3 regions of the Bacillus songklensis genome follow, and region 1 is predicted to be linked to each of the others. Evidence: a T-box and tRNA genes for the amino acid it is inferred to sense, from the RefSeq annotation. Region 1 holds a T-box; the other regions hold tRNA genes.
The links. The T-box of region 1 lies ahead of tyrS (tyrosine--tRNA ligase). A T-box ahead of a tRNA ligase gene usually reads a tRNA of that ligase, here a tRNA-Tyr.
Positions count from the first base shown of each region.

Region 2: it encodes a tRNA-Tyr, which carries the amino acid that the T-box ahead of tyrS (tyrosine--tRNA ligase) is inferred to sense. The anticodon was not compared.
Region 3: it encodes a tRNA-Tyr, which carries the amino acid that the T-box ahead of tyrS (tyrosine--tRNA ligase) is inferred to sense. The anticodon was not compared.

Region 1 covers NZ_JBHRZT010000020.1:752,248-757,817, forward strand. Annotated here, with positions in the region: gene rpsD (30S ribosomal protein S4) at 120-722, shown strand; gene tyrS (tyrosine--tRNA ligase) at 966-2,222, opposite strand; T-box leader at 2,274-2,505, opposite strand; gene acsA (acetate--CoA ligase) at 2,744-4,459, opposite strand; gene ACFOU2_RS06815 (GNAT family N-acetyltransferase) at 4,710-5,342, shown strand; gene ACFOU2_RS06820 (acetoin utilization AcuB family protein) at 5,545-5,570, shown strand, end outside.
Region 2 covers NZ_JBHRZT010000052.1:531,573-537,142, reverse strand. Annotated here, with positions in the region: gene ACFOU2_RS14020 (hypothetical protein) at 39-341, opposite strand; tRNA gene ACFOU2_RS14015 (tRNA-Ile) at 823-896, opposite strand; tRNA gene ACFOU2_RS14010 (tRNA-Gly) at 901-974, opposite strand; tRNA gene ACFOU2_RS14005 (tRNA-His) at 988-1,063, opposite strand; tRNA gene ACFOU2_RS14000 (tRNA-Tyr) at 1,066-1,150, opposite strand; tRNA gene ACFOU2_RS13995 (tRNA-Thr) at 1,286-1,361, opposite strand; tRNA gene ACFOU2_RS13990 (tRNA-Phe) at 1,369-1,444, opposite strand; tRNA gene ACFOU2_RS13985 (tRNA-Ser) at 1,455-1,547, opposite strand; tRNA gene ACFOU2_RS13980 (tRNA-Asn) at 1,582-1,656, opposite strand; tRNA gene ACFOU2_RS13975 (tRNA-Ala) at 1,668-1,743, opposite strand; tRNA gene ACFOU2_RS13970 (tRNA-Arg) at 1,963-2,039, opposite strand; tRNA gene ACFOU2_RS13965 (tRNA-Lys) at 2,050-2,125, opposite strand; tRNA gene ACFOU2_RS13960 (tRNA-Gln) at 2,142-2,216, opposite strand; tRNA gene ACFOU2_RS13955 (tRNA-Val) at 2,223-2,298, opposite strand; tRNA gene ACFOU2_RS13950 (tRNA-Glu) at 2,367-2,438, opposite strand; gene ACFOU2_RS13945 (FbpB family small basic protein) at 2,757-2,882, shown strand; gene ACFOU2_RS13940 (small, acid-soluble spore protein, alpha/beta type) at 3,584-3,811, opposite strand; gene ACFOU2_RS13935 (hypothetical protein) at 4,283-4,504, shown strand; gene ACFOU2_RS13930 (endonuclease I family protein) at 5,268-5,570, opposite strand, start outside.
Region 3 covers NZ_JBHRZT010000043.1:199,621-205,190, reverse strand. Annotated here, with positions in the region: rRNA gene rrf (5S ribosomal RNA) at 164-279, shown strand; tRNA gene ACFOU2_RS10685 (tRNA-Asn) at 289-363, shown strand; tRNA gene ACFOU2_RS10680 (tRNA-Ser) at 367-458, shown strand; tRNA gene ACFOU2_RS10675 (tRNA-Glu) at 480-554, shown strand; tRNA gene ACFOU2_RS10670 (tRNA-Val) at 562-637, shown strand; tRNA gene ACFOU2_RS10665 (tRNA-Met) at 658-734, shown strand; tRNA gene ACFOU2_RS10660 (tRNA-Asp) at 807-882, shown strand; tRNA gene ACFOU2_RS10655 (tRNA-Phe) at 893-968, shown strand; tRNA gene ACFOU2_RS10650 (tRNA-Thr) at 979-1,054, shown strand; tRNA gene ACFOU2_RS10645 (tRNA-Tyr) at 1,189-1,273, shown strand; tRNA gene ACFOU2_RS10640 (tRNA-Trp) at 1,279-1,352, shown strand; tRNA gene ACFOU2_RS10635 (tRNA-His) at 1,365-1,440, shown strand; tRNA gene ACFOU2_RS10630 (tRNA-Gln) at 1,466-1,540, shown strand; tRNA gene ACFOU2_RS10625 (tRNA-Gly) at 1,545-1,619, shown strand; tRNA gene ACFOU2_RS10620 (tRNA-Cys) at 1,632-1,706, shown strand; tRNA gene ACFOU2_RS10615 (tRNA-Leu) at 1,717-1,805, shown strand; tRNA gene ACFOU2_RS10610 (tRNA-Leu) at 1,838-1,919, shown strand; tRNA gene ACFOU2_RS10605 (tRNA-Gly) at 1,992-2,065, shown strand; gene ACFOU2_RS10600 (B3/B4 domain-containing protein) at 2,197-2,862, opposite strand; gene queG (tRNA epoxyqueuosine(34) reductase QueG) at 2,986-4,128, shown strand; gene ACFOU2_RS10590 (amidase domain-containing protein) at 4,196-5,083, shown strand; gene trmL (tRNA (uridine(34)/cytosine(34)/5-carboxymethylaminomethyluridine(34)-2'-O)-methyltransferase TrmL) at 5,144-5,570, shown strand, end outside.

The sequences.
Region 1 (5,570 bases):
GAGGTGTATCGTGTAACTCTCTGCTGCTAGAGCGAGGATACATGAAAATAAAATGAGCATATCGCAAGAATGTGTCTGTTTTTGTTTCATGCGAAATAAAAACACAAGGAGGAGTCATCATGGCTCGTTATACTGGTCCAAGTTGGAAATTATCTCGTCGTCTTGGCATTTCATTAAGTGGTACAGGTAAAGAATTAGAAAAGCGTCCTTACGCTCCTGGTCCACATGGTCCTGGCCAACGCAAAAAATTATCTGAATACGGTTTACAATTACAAGAGAAGCAAAAATTACGCCATATGTACGGTGTAAATGAGCGTCAATTCCGTAATCTTTTCGATGCTGCTGGCAAAATGGCTGGTAAGCACGGTGAAAACTTCATGATTCTTTTAGAATCTCGTCTTGACAATTTAGTATACCGTATGGGTCTTGCTCGCACTCGTCGCGGAGCTCGCCAATTAGTAAACCATGGCCATATCTTAGTTGACGGCCAACGCGTTGATATTCCATCTTACCGCGTAAAACCTGGTCAAGTAATCAGCGTTCGCGAAAAATCTCGCAACGTAGCTTCAATTAAGGAAGCTATCGAAGTAAACAACTTCGTACCTGACTACTTAACATTCGATGCTGAGAAATTAGAAGCTACATTCACTCGCTTACCTGAGCGTTCTGAATTACCAGCTGAGATCAACGAAGCATTAATCGTAGAGTTCTACTCCCGTTAATAAAAAAGGAACCCCACTCTTCCTGGTGGGGTTCCTTTTTTATTAATAGATGAGGTTTAGGTTTCATCCAGAAATATAGCAAATACACTATTTATTTGTTTGATAATGCGAATCAGGACAATAAAACATGTAAAATAGAAACCAATACACAAACAAAAGGGACCTTTCATCAAGCCGACATGAAAGGTCCTTTTAGGGAAGATGTTTTAAAGGCCTGTATTTTAGATCATTAAAACATCTTCTTTAATATTTGATTAAGTAATATTTTTTCTTGCCGCGACGGATGACCGTAAACTGTCCTTCGATGCGGTCTGCAGCGGTAATAACTTTATCCAGCTCCTGTACACGCTCGCCGTTAATGTAAATGGCACCACTTGAAATATCTTCACGTGCCTGACGCTTTGATGGTGAGATTTTGCTATTTACAAGAAGATCGATTAAGCCAATCTCTTCTCCTATGTGTTCATAGGAAGGAACATCTTTAAATCCTTGCTTGATTTCTTCCGCTGTTAATTCAGAGATGCTTCCGCTGAATAATGCTTCTGAAATTTTGATTGCCTGGCTTAATGACTCCTCTCCATGGACAAGTTTTGTCATTTCAGCCGCTAAAGCTTTTTGAGCAGCTCGTTTTTCAGGAGCCTCTGCCGTTTGCTTTTCTAACTCCGTGATCTCCTCGTGAGACAAGAATGTAAAGTATTTTAAGTATTTCACAACATCACGATCGTCTGTATTGATCCAGAATTGATAAAACTCATACGGTGATGTTTTTTCCGGGTCTAACCAGATGGCACCGCCCTCTGTTTTTCCAAATTTCGTTCCGTCTGCTTTCGTGACTAAAGGCACAGTTAAACCGAATGCTTTTGCATCTTCTTCCGTTTTACGAATTAATTCCAGCCCTGCTGTGATGTTGCCCCACTGGTCACTGCCGCCAACTTGAAGCTTACAATCGTAAGTTTGATATAAGTTCAAGAAATCATATGATTGTAAAATCATATAGCTAAATTCCGTAAAGGAAATACCTGTTTCAATACGGGATTGCACTGAGTCTTTTGCTAACATATAGTTGATGCCGAAATTCTTACCGATATCCCGCAAAAACGTAATAACATCCAGGGAACCAATCCAGTCATAGTTGTTGGCAATCATGGCCGGATTTCCCGCACGATCAAAATCTAAGAAGCGAGAAAGCTGGTCTTTAATGCGCTGGCTGAAAAAGGCGACCGTTTCTTTTTCATTTAATGTACGCTCCGCTTTCTTCCCGCTCGGGTCTCCAATCAGACCTGTTCCTCCCCCAACAAGAGCGATGGGGTGATGGCCGGCTTGCTGGAAACGGCGCAGGATTAAAATAGGCAGCATATGTCCGATATGCAAGCTGTCTGCTGTCGGATCAAAGCCGCAATACAGCCTTACACTTTCTTTTTCTAACAGCTCTTTTAATCCCTGTTCATCTGTTTGTTGATTAATTAATCCTCGAAATTGTAGATCTTGCAAGATATCCACTCTCGTCCACTCCTCTTTTTTTCGGATAAAATAAAAAAATCGCCCCCTAAAACAAGGGACGATGAGTATCGCGGTACCACCCTAATTGGAGTTTTACAAAAAACTCCCGCTCAAAAAGAAATAACGGTCAAACCGTCTTTTGCTAATAAGTTCATGAGTATAACCGTTCACAAAAGATGCTCACGGGTGTAATTCATAATTATCTTTGTACTGGTTTTCACCAACCACCAGCTCTCTAGGAAACAGGGAGATAACTACTACTTGTTCCGATCAATGCTCTTATATTATTTAGTATCCATTATTACCTGTAGAGAATTATCCATACAGTATGTATTATGAAACATTTCCCCCTCAAATTCAAGTATATAAATGCACATAAATAAACGGACGTGAATAAAAAACGCTCGCGACTGCTTATGCGTACATAATTTGACATAAATGCTTATTATTTATGTGGATTCATATATGATTTTCTTAAACAAGAAGAAACCGGGTGTTTTTTACCCGGTTTCTTCTTGTTTCTAGTCTTCCATCGTTGATAAGTCGCCTGTAGGCAAATTAAGCTCCCATGCTTTTAATACACGGCGCATAATTTTACCACTTCTTGTTTTCGGTAATTTATCACGGAACTCGATTTCACGTGGTGCTGCATGGGCAGCTAAACCTTTCTTGACAAACTGGCGGATTTCTTCAATTAGTTCATCAGATGGGGAATAACCATCACGCAGAGCAATGAATGCTTTAATAATTTCACCGCGAACAGGGTCTGGTTTACCGATGACACCCGCTTCCGCTACAGCAGGATGCTCAATAAGCTTGCTTTCTACTTCAAATGGGCCTACACGCTCACCAGACGTCATAATGACATCGTCAATACGGCCCTGGAACCAGAAATAGCCTTCTTCATCCATATAAGCCGAATCACCGGATACGTACCAATCACCTTGTAAAAAGTAAGATTGATATTTCTCCTCATTATTCCAAATAGCACGCATCATGGACGGCCATCCCTTCTTAATGGCAAGGTTACCCATGCGGTAAGGAGGCAATTCATTACCATGATCATCCACAATGGCAGCTTGTACACCCGGAATCGGTTTCCCCATAGAGCCAGGCTTAATTTCCATACAAGGATAATTACAGATTAATTGACCGCCCGTTTCCGTCATCCACCAAGTGTCGTGGATACGTTTATTGAATACTTTCATGCCCCAGCGTACAACCTCAGGGTTTAACGGCTCGCCAACACTTAAAATATGACGAAGTGCGCTTAAATCGTATTTTTTCAATAACTCATCGCCTGCACCCATCAACATGCGGAATGCAGTCGGTGCACTATACCACACGCTTACACTATAGTCTTCTAAAGCCTGGTACCATGCTTCAGGGCTGAAACGTCCCCCGATAATGACATTAGATGCACCCACTAGCCATGGACCAAAAATACCGTAAGCTGTACCCGTTACCCAGCCCGGATCAGCTGTGCACCAATAAATATCATCTTCTTTTAAATCAAGAACCCATTTCGCTGTTTGATAGTGTTGAACCATGGCATTATGTACATGGAGAACACCTTTTGGTTTACCAGTGGAACCCGAAGTATAATGAAGGATTAATCCGTCTTCACGGTCTACCCATTCGATCTCTAAGTTTCTGCTGGCTTCATCTAAACGCTTTTTAAAATCAAGATACGGACCTTCTTCTGTGATGTTTTCACCGACGAGTAAGATATGTTTTAAGGCAGGTAATTCGTTTACAGGGACACGATGGAGTAATTCTGGAGTTGTTACAAGCACTTTTGCTGCACTGTCTTCTAGACGGTCTTTTACGGCACCTTCCATGAAGGCTTCGAATAATGGCCCTACAATGGCACCTAATTTGATCGTTCCTAGTACTGTAAAATATAATTCAGGTGAGCGAGGCATGAAGATGAATACTCGATCCCCTTTTTCTACGTCAGCTTGCTTCAGTACATTCGCAGCCTTGTTGGAAAGTTCTTTCATTTCCTTATATGTGTATTTTTCATCACGATTCCCATCTCGATAATAGAGGGCAACTTTGTTTTTGCGAGCTGATTCAGCATGCCTGTCAATCGCTTCATAAGCTACATTGACCTTTCCTGTTTCATACCATGAAAATTCCTTCTCTACTTCTTTCCAATTAAATGATTCATAAACCCTTTTGTAATCTTCCAAGTTGTAATCCCCTTTTGTTACAGGAAGCGCTTCCAGTTTCATCACAAATTCCCCTTTGCGTATGTATATTTTTTACATAATATATTATAATATAAAATGTATTTTTTCTCAATTTTTAAAATATTCTTTTAAAACATTTTTCTATTAATTCTCCTTACTAAATGTACTTATTCTAGCTTTCACGAAAATTCCCTCTTTAAATATTAAAGTTTTTTGAAAACAATTTATTTTCGGGTATTTTTTGTATAATACAAATTAAGCAGATGCTTTACTATCCAGGGTGGTGAATAGATTGGATCACACAAAAACATACAACGTTAAGGAGCTAAAAACTTCAGTCGGAACGATTGTCGTTGAGGGGCCGATTCCCCCTAATAGAATAGAAGAGTTAGAGTTTCATGAACAACTTACAGCCTTTCGCCCTCCTTCTCAACAAAAAAAAGCCTTGGTTGAAATAGCCGGCTTACCAGAGGGGCGCATTATCGTTGCTCGTCATCATGACATGGTAATTGGCTATACTACATATTTGCATCCAGACCCTTTAGAGCGATGGTCAGAAGGAAATATGGACAATTTGATCGAATTAGGTGCAATAGAAGTTGCTCCTCCCTTTCGCGGATTTTCCGTCGGTAAAAATTTGTTGCAAGTATCCATGATGGATGAGGCCATGGAGGACTACATTATCATTACTACTGAATATTATTGGCACTGGGACTTAAAAGGAACAGGATTGAACGTTTGGGATTATAGAAAAATAATGGAAAAAATGATGAATGCAGGAGGGCTTTTCTGGTTTGCTACTGATGACCCAGAAATTTGTTCACATCCTGCCAATTGTTTAATGGTTCGAATCGGAAAAAGGGTTGATTCAGATTCCATTCAAAAGTTTGACCAACTTCGCTTTCGAAATCGGTTCATGTATTAGTTTTTATCATCTATGATCCGACTTCATGTTACGACTAGTTTATCCTGTTCTACGGGTGGTAATCCTCTACTTTAAAGAGCGGAAGACGACCACTCCTAAGGACTCAATTAGCTTAACCAACCATCAGATAATAAAAGGGAACTACTTTCACGGCGCCCTGTGCGTCGGAAGTTTCACTTTAGAACTAAGGGAGTCGTTAAAGATGATTGTGGAAGAAATAATGACAAC
Region 2 (5,570 bases), on a different contig from region 1:
AAGTTATAAGTGAATTTTAGTGGAACCAACAATCTGAATTACTCATCTTTATTATTCTCATCACCTATATCTTCCGCATCTTCTATTGGATCTTCTGGATCTGGATCTGTATCATTTTCATCATCTTTAAACATGTTATCATCTTCATCAACGCCAGGTGCGTTATCATTATTACCATTGTTACCATTGTTGTCATTATTACCATTGTTGTCATTATTACCATTGTTGTCATTGACATCATTGTTATCTTCTGGAGGCGGCTCCTGATCACCGTTACAGCCCACCATCAACATGGCAGATAACAATGTACCTATTAACATGAGAAACCATTTTTTATTCATGGTCATTCTCCTTTCTTCATGTATGTATGACCTCTAGGTCTTTGCTTATCATTCCCCATATGTATGGAATTATGAGTGACTTTTCCAAAAAAATTCCCTAGGAGAAACAAAAATAAAGATACCTCCAAATTAATATCAGAAGGTATCTCCGAAAGGAAAACCATGAAATTTCAGTTTCTCATGCTTTAATTAGTTTGTTCATTCTCTATTAAATATATTCTGATTGTATAGGATTGAATGACTGATTCTATACTTCATTAGAAATCAATCTCTTCATTACCAGTCTCAATACATCACGTTTTTTTAAAAATTATGCTTCTTGTTCCACTGACCTCCATTAGTGAAAGAAAACGTTTCATAAAAAAACTCCTCTTGCTGCGGTTCAAGAGGAGTTGACATGGGACGGATTATCTACAACAAAAAAGAGGATTGAAAAAATGAACTCTCTTTTTGAAGTAGGTCATATAAAAATATTTCTAGATGGGCCTAAATGGACTCGAACCATCGACCTCACGCTTATCAGGCGTGCGCTCTAACCAGCTGAGCTATAGGCCCGTAATGGAGCGGGTGATGAGAATCGAACTCACGACATCAGCTTGGAAGGCTGAGGTTTTACCACTAAACTACACCCGCAAATTTCACTTTATGGGGCGATTGATGGGAATCGAACCCACGAATGCCAGAGCCACAATCTGGTGCGTTAACCACTTCGCCACAACCGCCATGGTGGAGGGGGACGGATTCGAACCGCCGAACCCTGAGGGAGCGGATTTACAGTCCGCCGCGTTTAGCCACTTCGCTACCCCTCCGTTGTTTGCTTTGTCCAGCTATGGCTCCTAATCTTTCGGTCGTCTCACTTCTGTCCATGAAACCAAAGAACGGTTTCCGGGTCAGAAGCTCCAACGCCTCTCAAGATTAAACAGGCGCCTTCGCTTTTCTTATAATGGTGCCGGCGAGAGGACTTGAACCCCCAACCTACTGATTACAAGTCAGTTGCTCTACCAATTGAGCTACACCGGCTAAATAGTGGTGGCTCGGGACGGAATCGAACCGCCGACACAAGGATTTTCAGTCCTTTGCTCTACCAACTGAGCTACCGAGCCTTTTTATAAATGGCGGAGGAAGAGGGATTCGAACCCCCGCGGGCTTTGACACCCCTGTCGGTTTTCAAGACCGATCCCTTCAGCCGGACTTGGGTATTCCTCCGTTATTTTATAATTTAGTGAGTATAAAATAAAAATGGCTCCACAGGCAGGATTCGAACCTGCGACCAATCGGTTAACAGCCGATTGCTCTACCACTGAGCTACTGTGGAATGATTTGAAATGGTGGAGCCTAGCGGGATCGAACCGCTGACCTCCTGCGTGCAAAGCAGGCGCTCTCCCAGCTGAGCTAAGGCCCCATGATTATTTAATGAACGGTCGGGAAGAAAGGATTCAAACCTGCTGCGATCCCATGGTCCCAAACCATGTGCTCTATACCAAGCTAAGCTACTTCCGTTATTATGTGTGAATTCTTTCACTACGGCTGTTTCACTTCTTCTGTTGAGACTGTCGTCTCTTCCGCCAGAAGCTCCAACATCCTATCGGTTTAAGCGGGCTTTCTCCGCTTTTCTTAAATATGGCGCGCCCGACAGGAGTCGAACCCATAACCTTCTGATCCGTAGTCAGACGCTCTATCCAATTGAGCTACGGGCGCATGATTAAAATGGTGAGCCATGAAGGACTCGAACCTTCGACCCTCTGATTAAAAGTCAGATGCTCTACCGACTGAGCTAATGGCTCATCAATGAATAATGAATGGCTGGGCTAGCTGGATTCGAACCAACGCATGACGGAGTCAAAGTCCGTTGCCTTACCGCTTGGCTATAGCCCAATATAATGGTGGAGGATGACGGGATCGAACCGCCGACCCCCTGCTTGTAAGGCAGGTGCTCTCCCAGCTGAGCTAATCCTCCGATGCACAGGATGTGCAAGTGCAGACGTTGCGGCAGGACGTCGCGAACTTAGTCTGCCATCCTTTAGATGACCCGTACGGGATTCGAACCCGTGTTACCGCCGTGAAAGGGCGGTGTCTTAACCACTTGACCAACGGGCCAGATAAAAACCCCTAATCATTGCTAAGAAGCGACTTTTACATAATATCAATTGAAAAAATAAAAGTCAATAACTTCTTTTCTTTTTTTTCTTTTCGTCGTATTAAATCGACGCTTTATTATATTAATATTATTTTCTATTAAAGTCAATTCCCCTAAAAAAATTAACATTATATCTTGTTGATAGTAAACATTGTACGGTTCCCACGCAATAATTCACATAATTGTTAAATTATTGATGTTTCAAAATGACAGAATTGTTTTGTTATTTAGGTAAGTCATGGTTAGATTGATTTCATATAAAAGAAAGAAGTGTTATTATGAATCGTAAATATAAAAAATCATTTGAAGAGCTAGTGCAAGAGAATAAACAAGAATTACTTAATGATAAACAAGCACTAGAAAAAATTGAAAAGCGTATAGAAAAACGCCAAAGGGACTCTTAAACCATTAAACAAGAGAGAACATTCTAAAACGAATCGTGTAATAGAAAAATAGTAGGTACTAGAACCTATTAACGTTCCAGAAACAATCATTCCTTTGACATTTAGGGTAATGCCCAATTCCAATTTCGACTTCTCATTGTTGGCAAATTGCACAAGTGAGGATAAAACAACGTCACAAACGGCTACTGGTTTTTGAGGTTTTTCCATATTTTCCAACTCCTATTTACAATATATACCTTAATATATCCATAAAAGTTTTAAAAATCTTCATTATGGGTTTTATAAAGAGATTGTCTTTAATATTTCATATCATCAGGTACCATTTGTCCTTCTGCAATGAAATCTTTGCTTGGTTTGATATCACCTTTCCTTTAATGTAACTTTGTAAGTTTACTCTCTAGTTCTTCAACGCGTTCCTTCAGTTTTTACACAAACACTGAAAGGTGAAGTAACAGAGATCGTGATATCTCTCAATTTTAAAAATTCTAGAAGATTTCTAATAAAAAATACATATAAACTATTTTTATATGTATTTTTTCACGTTGTCGAAAAACCCGAAAGGTCTCCCCACAACCTGAAGGCTACCTACATGAGTAGGTAGCCTAAGCCATATAGGAATATTTAGTTTTAATAGGCGAATCTTTTTGTAACAAGTAAAATGAAGTTAACACTTCATCCTATTCATTACGGTTAAAGATCCATTAGCGAGATGTACTAGCTGCACCAGGTACCTGTCCTGATAATTGAGATTGAGCTGTAGCAACAAGACGCTTTGTGATCTCACCACCTACTGAACCATTTGCACGGGATGTTTGATCTGCTCCAAGCTGCACACCAAATTCAGTAGCAATCTCATATTTTAATTGTTCAAGTGCCATTTCTGCACCTTGTACTAATAAACGATTACGGCCACCACTACGATTTGACATATGCCTTCACCTCCTTCAACCTTTATCGTCTCTTTTATACAAAAGACTGATACCTTGTAAATATTGGAAGAATAATAACTTGTAAATCCTCCATAATAAGACTGTTGAAAGGAACAGAGTGAACAAAACAATCACTTGTAAAGCTCTTTCTAATCATCTCCTTGTAAGTCACAAAAATTAAGTTTGCCATGTGTTTATGAACGAAAAAAGGGATGAAGGCGTTCTAGCCTTCATCCCTTTTTTCATGAACAGAAGGCCTCGTGTTGAAATGGCATCAATATTTTTCCTCTCGAAAAGACGGCAAGGTGTTGTTCAAGATACTGATAACCCACTATAGAAAAAACGCCCTTCCAAACCTGGAGAAGACCATGAATGATGAGACTTCATGTTTTGGTAAAAGTTGGAAGAATAAAAAGAGAAACAGAGCAAATTCTATAACTGTTGTTTATCACCATATAAGGGGGAAAGAAAATGCCACAACGAATTTACCAAGCGGCTCAACAGGCCCAACAATCACTTCAACAGATTCAACAAGTTGCCCAGCAATTAGGTAGACAGGGACAGCAGGTTGGCAACTTTGCAGGTGCCCAATCCGTCATGCAGCCTGGATTTGCCGGAACAGACGCACAGCAGGTGAGACAGGATATTAGCAACGACCTTATGCGTGGAAACCAAGGAGGCTTTATCCAATAACACCAGGATTATCCATAATGAGGGAAATCTCGAAAGAAGCTTTCCTTCATATAGCCAGCCTCAGCTATTGATCCGCTATTTAGTTTTAACCTGTAGCCATGAACGTGAACTGAAACATCCACCTCATGAATTCCTTTTGAGGAATTCGTTAAGTTTGATGATTTAATGGTATCAAAGGGTCCTGATCATTGTGATTGAGCTGTATCAACAAGACGATTTGTGATTTCGCCACCTACTGAATCGTTTGTACAAGTCGTTTGGGCAGCTCCAAATTGTGCATAAAATTAGAGCTGTCCCTTTATCATCGGGCTTCCCTTTTTATTTTTGGAACTAGTTAAGATACAGCCAATAATTAAAATCGAAAAAAGCCTCGGATGTTTGAAATCCGAGGCTTTTTTCACTCAACATGATGGTCATTTTGTTCTATTTAGGAATGATTTTTCCACTTATGATGAGCCTATTGCAAACAATTTCGAAAAACTCTACTGTTTAAGGTTGTTCTTAAGGAAACATGTCCAAGATGTCAGTAATCATAATTATTAAATCAGACTGTATTCACATTTAGATTACATAATGTTTCTTTATTGGCAATCAAAGAGGTTGGGTACCTTTCAGCTTTTAGGTATCCAACCTCTTTTTTGTTGACATCAATTTTATCGGAAGTTCAAATAAATTCAAACCATTGCGAGCATACGATAGTGGTGCTCTGATTAATGATTACCATAAACCTTGAACCAATAGAAGACGGCTCTCTTACTCAGTCTTATTCATTTATCAATTCCTCCGCCATTTCCGGAAAGTCAATAAACGGATTCCGGTTCCCTTGCAATTCAAAGATGGCCAGGTTCCGGTGTTTTTCATAGAGAGACACCGGAAACCGCTGATGCCATTCTAATAAAAGCTGCAGGTTAACAAAATCATTCTTTATTATCCCTGGGTACCGGATTAAAAAATACAATGTGGCCCTTGCAACAATTCCCTTTCCGTATTCAGGCTCAAACTTTCCTTCATCTACCTTTCCGCAGCCTTCCTTAATTCCTAAAATACGGCTTTCCGGAACATAGTC
Region 3 (5,570 bases), on a different contig from region 1:
ATGGAAGCGTGGTGACACGTGGAGTTGACTGATACTAATCGATCGAGGACTTAACCAATTTAAAAAGCACTACGTGCTTTCCTCAGTACTTGTTATCTAGTTTTGAAGGAATAACTTTAAAAAAGAGTTGAAATTTCTTCACAATCATGTATAATATAATATGTCTGGTGATGATGGCGAAGAGGTCACACCCGTTCCCATGCCGAACACGGAAGTTAAGCTCTTCAGCGCCGATGGTAGTTGGGGGTTTCCCCCTGTGAGAGTAGGACGTTGCCAGGCTGATATGATTCCACAGTAGCTCAGTGGTAGAGCAATCGGCTGTTAACCGATCGGTCGTAGGTTCGAGTCCTACCTGTGGAGCCATTTGGAGAGCTGTCCGAGTGGCCGAAGGAGCACGATTGGAAATCGTGTAGGCGGTTAACGCTGCCTCAAGGGTTCAAATCCCTTGCTCTCCGCCATATAAGTGATTTTATTTAAATGGCCCGTTGGTCAAGCGGTTAAGACACCGCCCTTTCACGGCGGTAACACGGGTTCGAATCCCGTACGGGTCACCATTATAATGGAGGATTAGCTCAGCTGGGAGAGCACCTGCCTTACAAGCAGGGGGTCGGCGGTTCGATCCCGTCATCCTCCACCATGTACATGTAAATTTATTATCGCGGGGTGGAGCAGTCTGGTAGCTCGTCGGGCTCATAACCCGAAGGTCGCAGGTTCAAATCCTGTCCCCGCAACCAACTCCAACTTCTTTGAATTTCATCTTTGGGAGTTCGCGCAAAATATCGTAAGATATTTTAAGCAAAATGTGTGGTCCCGTGGTGTAGTGGTTAACATGCCTGCCTGTCACGCAGGAGATCGCGGGTTCGAGTCCCGTCGGGACCGCCATTTATAAAAAGGCTCGGTAGCTCAGTCGGTAGAGCAAAGGACTGAAAATCCTTGTGTCGGCGGTTCGATTCCGTCCCGAGCCACCATTTCTTAAACGCCGGTGTAGCTCAATTGGTAGAGCAACTGACTTGTAATCAGTAGGTTGGGGGTTCAAGTCCTCTCGCCGGCACCATTTAAAGAAAAGCAAAGGCGACTGTTCAATCTTGAAAGGCGTTGGAGCTTATGACCGGAAAACCGCTCTTTGGTTTCATGGACATAAGTGAAACGACTGAAAGATTAGGAGCCATAGCTAGACATTCGAATAATGGAGGGGTAGCGAAGTGGCTAAACGCGGCGGACTGTAAATCCGCTCCCTCAGGGTTCGGCGGTTCGAATCCGTCCCCCTCCACCATTTACAGGGGCATAGTTTAACGGTAGAACAGAGGTCTCCAAAACCTCCGGTGTGGGTTCGATTCCTACTGCCCCTGCCAATTTGAAATATGGCGGTTGTGGCGAAGTGGTTAACGCACCAGATTGTGGCTCTGGCACTCGTGGGTTCGATTCCCATCAATCGCCCCATATATTATAATAGTAGTAAAATGATTGGGCTATAGCCAAGCGGTAAGGCAACGGACTTTGACTCCGTCATGCGTTGGTTCGAATCCAGCTAGCCCAGCCATATTGCGGAAGTAGTTCAGTGGTAGAACACCACCTTGCCAAGGTGGGGGTCGCGGGTTCGAATCCCGTCTTCCGCTCCATTGTTTATATAAGGCGGCATAGCCAAGTGGTAAGGCCAAGGTCTGCAAAACCTTTATTCACCGGTTCGAATCCGGTTGCCGCCTCCATGTATTTGTCGCCGGGGTGGCGGAACTGGCAGACGCACAGGACTTAAAATCCTGCGGTAGGTGACTACCGTACCGGTTCGATTCCGGTCCTCGGCACCATTTATTTTTGTTTATTGTTTAGCTTTGAATACGCCGGTGTGGCGGAATTGGCAGACGCGCACGACTCAAAATCGTGTTCCTTCTGGAGTGTCGGTTCGACCCCGACCACCGGTATCAAGCTTTTATTTAACAGGAGAAATACCTGTTTTCTTTTTGTTTTATGTTCGACAAATTATGATAAAATATGCGGGTGTAGTTTAATGGTAAAACCTCAGCCTTCCAAGCTGATGTCGTGGGTTCGATTCCCATCACCCGCTCCATACATATCGGTTACAACGCAGTGTTTCGTTTCCATCATAAAACGGGGTATTGCGTTTTTTTTATTTGTTGTGAAACATGCCAGAGAAGGAGGTGCCCTTTAAACTGAGAATAAAAGGCACTTTTTAATTGTCTACATTTTAATTGAAAATGTAGCTTCTCCTCCATGTATTTGCAAAAACATGTCTTTCAGAGACTCTGTGAGTTTAACGGCTTTTTCCATTGGCAATGACGGACGTAAATAGATGATTTGAATCGCTTCTGTTGTTTTCTCTGTTACAGGGGCTCTCTTTGAATCTACGTATGGGCTGCCAAATGCTCCTTGTTCATCGCTTGAAATGATCTTGTTTTTCAAGGAAACCTCTCGTTCATTCAATGCCAAATAATGCTCATCCTCGTTTCCGGTACGAATGAGAATATCTCTCCCTAAAGTGCTGCAGTCGTATATTCCAATTGGTATTTCATATTGTAAGGAGAAAAAATTATTGAGATCAACTGCTGAATTGATGGATGTAAGATAGGTTTGCTTTTTAATCCGACGGAACAATGCTTCCACTGAAGGCCGATATTTACCTGGGTCTGTGCCAATTGTTTTAAATACTTTTCGCCATTCTGCCACTCCTTGTATGTCAGAAACTGATTTTGTTTCTAAGTCAAAAAAGATGGATTCTTGAAACAAGCGCAGTCTTCCTTTTAACATTTGAGGAGATTCTCCAATAGAAATATGTTTATACTGTATAATGCCAATTTTAAAATCTGGAATCTTTGCTTTAATATCAGAATGAATATTGATTTCCATTTACTTACTCTCCCTTATTAGGCTGTTATCCTTTATTATAATGATTGTTGAGCTGAAATGAAATTAAACGGTCGCTCAGACTTTTCAATAAATGAATATAGAAAGAGAGGAGGAAACTGAATGATAGACGTTCTACAGCTAAAACAAGACATTATTGCTTATAGTAAAACGATTGGAATCGATAAAATTGGATTTACCAGTGCTTCAATATTTGACGAGTTAAAAGGAAGGCTAATTGCTCAACAACAATTAGGATATCAGTCAGGTTTTGAGGAGCCCGATATTGAGAAACGAACGAATCCTGAGTTATTGCTTCCAAAAGCAAGATCAATTATCGCCATTGCACTTGCTTATCCTTCAAAGCTAAAAAACGCTCCAAAAAGCACAAAGGAAGAACGAAGAGGTATTTTTTGTAGGGCTTCATGGGGACAAGACTATCATACGGTCTTGCGGGACCGTCTTGAGAAATTAGAGCAATTCATTTTAGAGAAAATGCCAGAAGCTAAGGTGAAATCCATGGTAGATACAGGCGAACTTTCAGATCGGGCAGTTGCCCAGCGTGCTGGGATAGGGTGGAGTGGAAAAAACTGTTCTATCATTACCCCTGAATTTGGATCTTATGTCTATTTGGGAGAAATGGTTACAAACATCCCGCTTCCTCCGGATGCCCCGATAGAAGATCGATGCGGAACGTGTAATAAGTGTATAGAAGTATGTCCAACAGGTGCATTGGTAGGACCGGGTCAGTTAAATTCACAGCGATGTATTGCATTTTTGACGCAGACTAAAGGATTTCTTCCTGAAGAGTTTCGGGCCAAGGTGGGAAATCGATTATATGGCTGTGATACATGCCAAACAGTGTGTCCGGAAAATAGAGGGAAAGACTTTCATCTTCATGCAGAGATGGAGCCTGATCCGGAATTAGCCAAGCCTTTATTGAAACCATTACTTCATATGAGCAATAAAGAGTTCAAAGAAAAGTTCGGGCATGTATCCGGTTCATGGCGAGGAAAAAAACCGATTCAGCGTAATGCCATTATCGCTTTAGCCCATTATAAAGATAAGACGGCTGTCCCAGATTTAGTAAAGCTTCTAAAAGAAGATGTTCGTCCTGTTATTAGAGGAATGGCTGCGTGGGCTTTAGGAAAAATAGGTGATCAAGCAGCATTATCAGCCTTAGAGAAAGCATATGAGCGAGAACAAGAGGAAGACGTGTTAAAAGAAATCCAAAAAGGTTTAGAAATGCTCCATATGCAAAGTGAGTGAATTTTGTGTTAAACAGGTGTGGTTTCATCATAGCGTTATAATAAAACGTATGAAAGCGGTGAAACCTTTGTTGACCAAAAAACAACTACTCCATGCCTTAATTACAGCAAGGGCAGAATACTTAGTCAATGGTCGTGCGAAAAAGGATTTTTCTTCCTTTATTTATTCTCAAGCCGAACAAAAAGCAGCTTCACTCCAAAAACGAGGAGCCGAAATTGTTAAGTGTAACGCCAGAGGCTGGATTCGTTCTATCAAAGAAAATGAAGCGAAAGAAGATGTGTTGTATCATGTTCATCTTCAGTCATTGATCAAGCAAGGGACATTTTTTTATATAGAGGAAGAAATAGAATCACGGTTGGCTGTTTTTTATAAAGATACGCTTATTACCGATCAAATAGTCAATCCTGTTGGAGAAAAACAAACTTTAGAAGATGTGATGGAATATGAATCGAAAGAAGAAGTGAGATCTTCCTACCATTATAACCGTTTAGCCGTCGTTCGGTATGCGGAAACATGGTGGAACAGTTATAACCCAAAATATAAGAAGTTTGCTGTTGATTGTACGAACTTTATATCTCAGTGTGTCCATGAGGGCGGCGCACCGATGAGAGGGTATCCGAATAAGGGGAAGGGTTGGTGGATGCAAAACAATTCATGGAGTTACAGCTGGGCGGTTGCTCATGCCTTCCATGCTTACTTGAAGAATTCTACTACCGGTTTACGGGCAAAGCAGGTATCCAATCCGGTGCTTCTTATGCCGGGAGATGTGATTTGCTATGATTTTGAAGGTGATGGCAGATGGAATCATACAACAGTAGTAGTGGCAAAAGATGCAAACGATATGCCTCTTGTGAACGCCCATACGTATAACAGCCGTATGAGATATTGGGCGTACGAGGATTCATCAGCTTATACCCCTAATATTAAATATGCGTTTTTTCGTATTGTTGGTTAGATGGAGTACTTTTGTTTTAAGAAGATAGTGGTATAATGAGAATTAGATTTTTTGTTAGAGGTGAAATGTGTGGGACTACATGTTGTTTTATATCAACCAGAAATTCCAGCCAATACAGGCAATATTGCCAGAACTTGCGCTGCAACAGGAACAACTTTACATTTAATTCGTCCTTTGGGGTTTTCAACAGATGATAAAATGTTAAAACGTGCTGGATTGGATTATTGGGAGCACGTGGAGGTTGTATATCACGATTCCTTAGAGGAATTTTTCGAAGAGTACAAAGAGGGGCAATTTTATTTCATTACGAAGTTCGGGCAAAAGACGTATAGTACGTTTGATTATACGGATCCAAATCAAGATTACTTCTTTATATTTGGCCGCGAAACAACTGGCCTTCCTAAAGAGGTCATTTCAAATAATATGGAGCGCTGCCTGCGTATTCCGATGAACGATAAAGTAAGAGCTTTAAATTTATCGAATACAG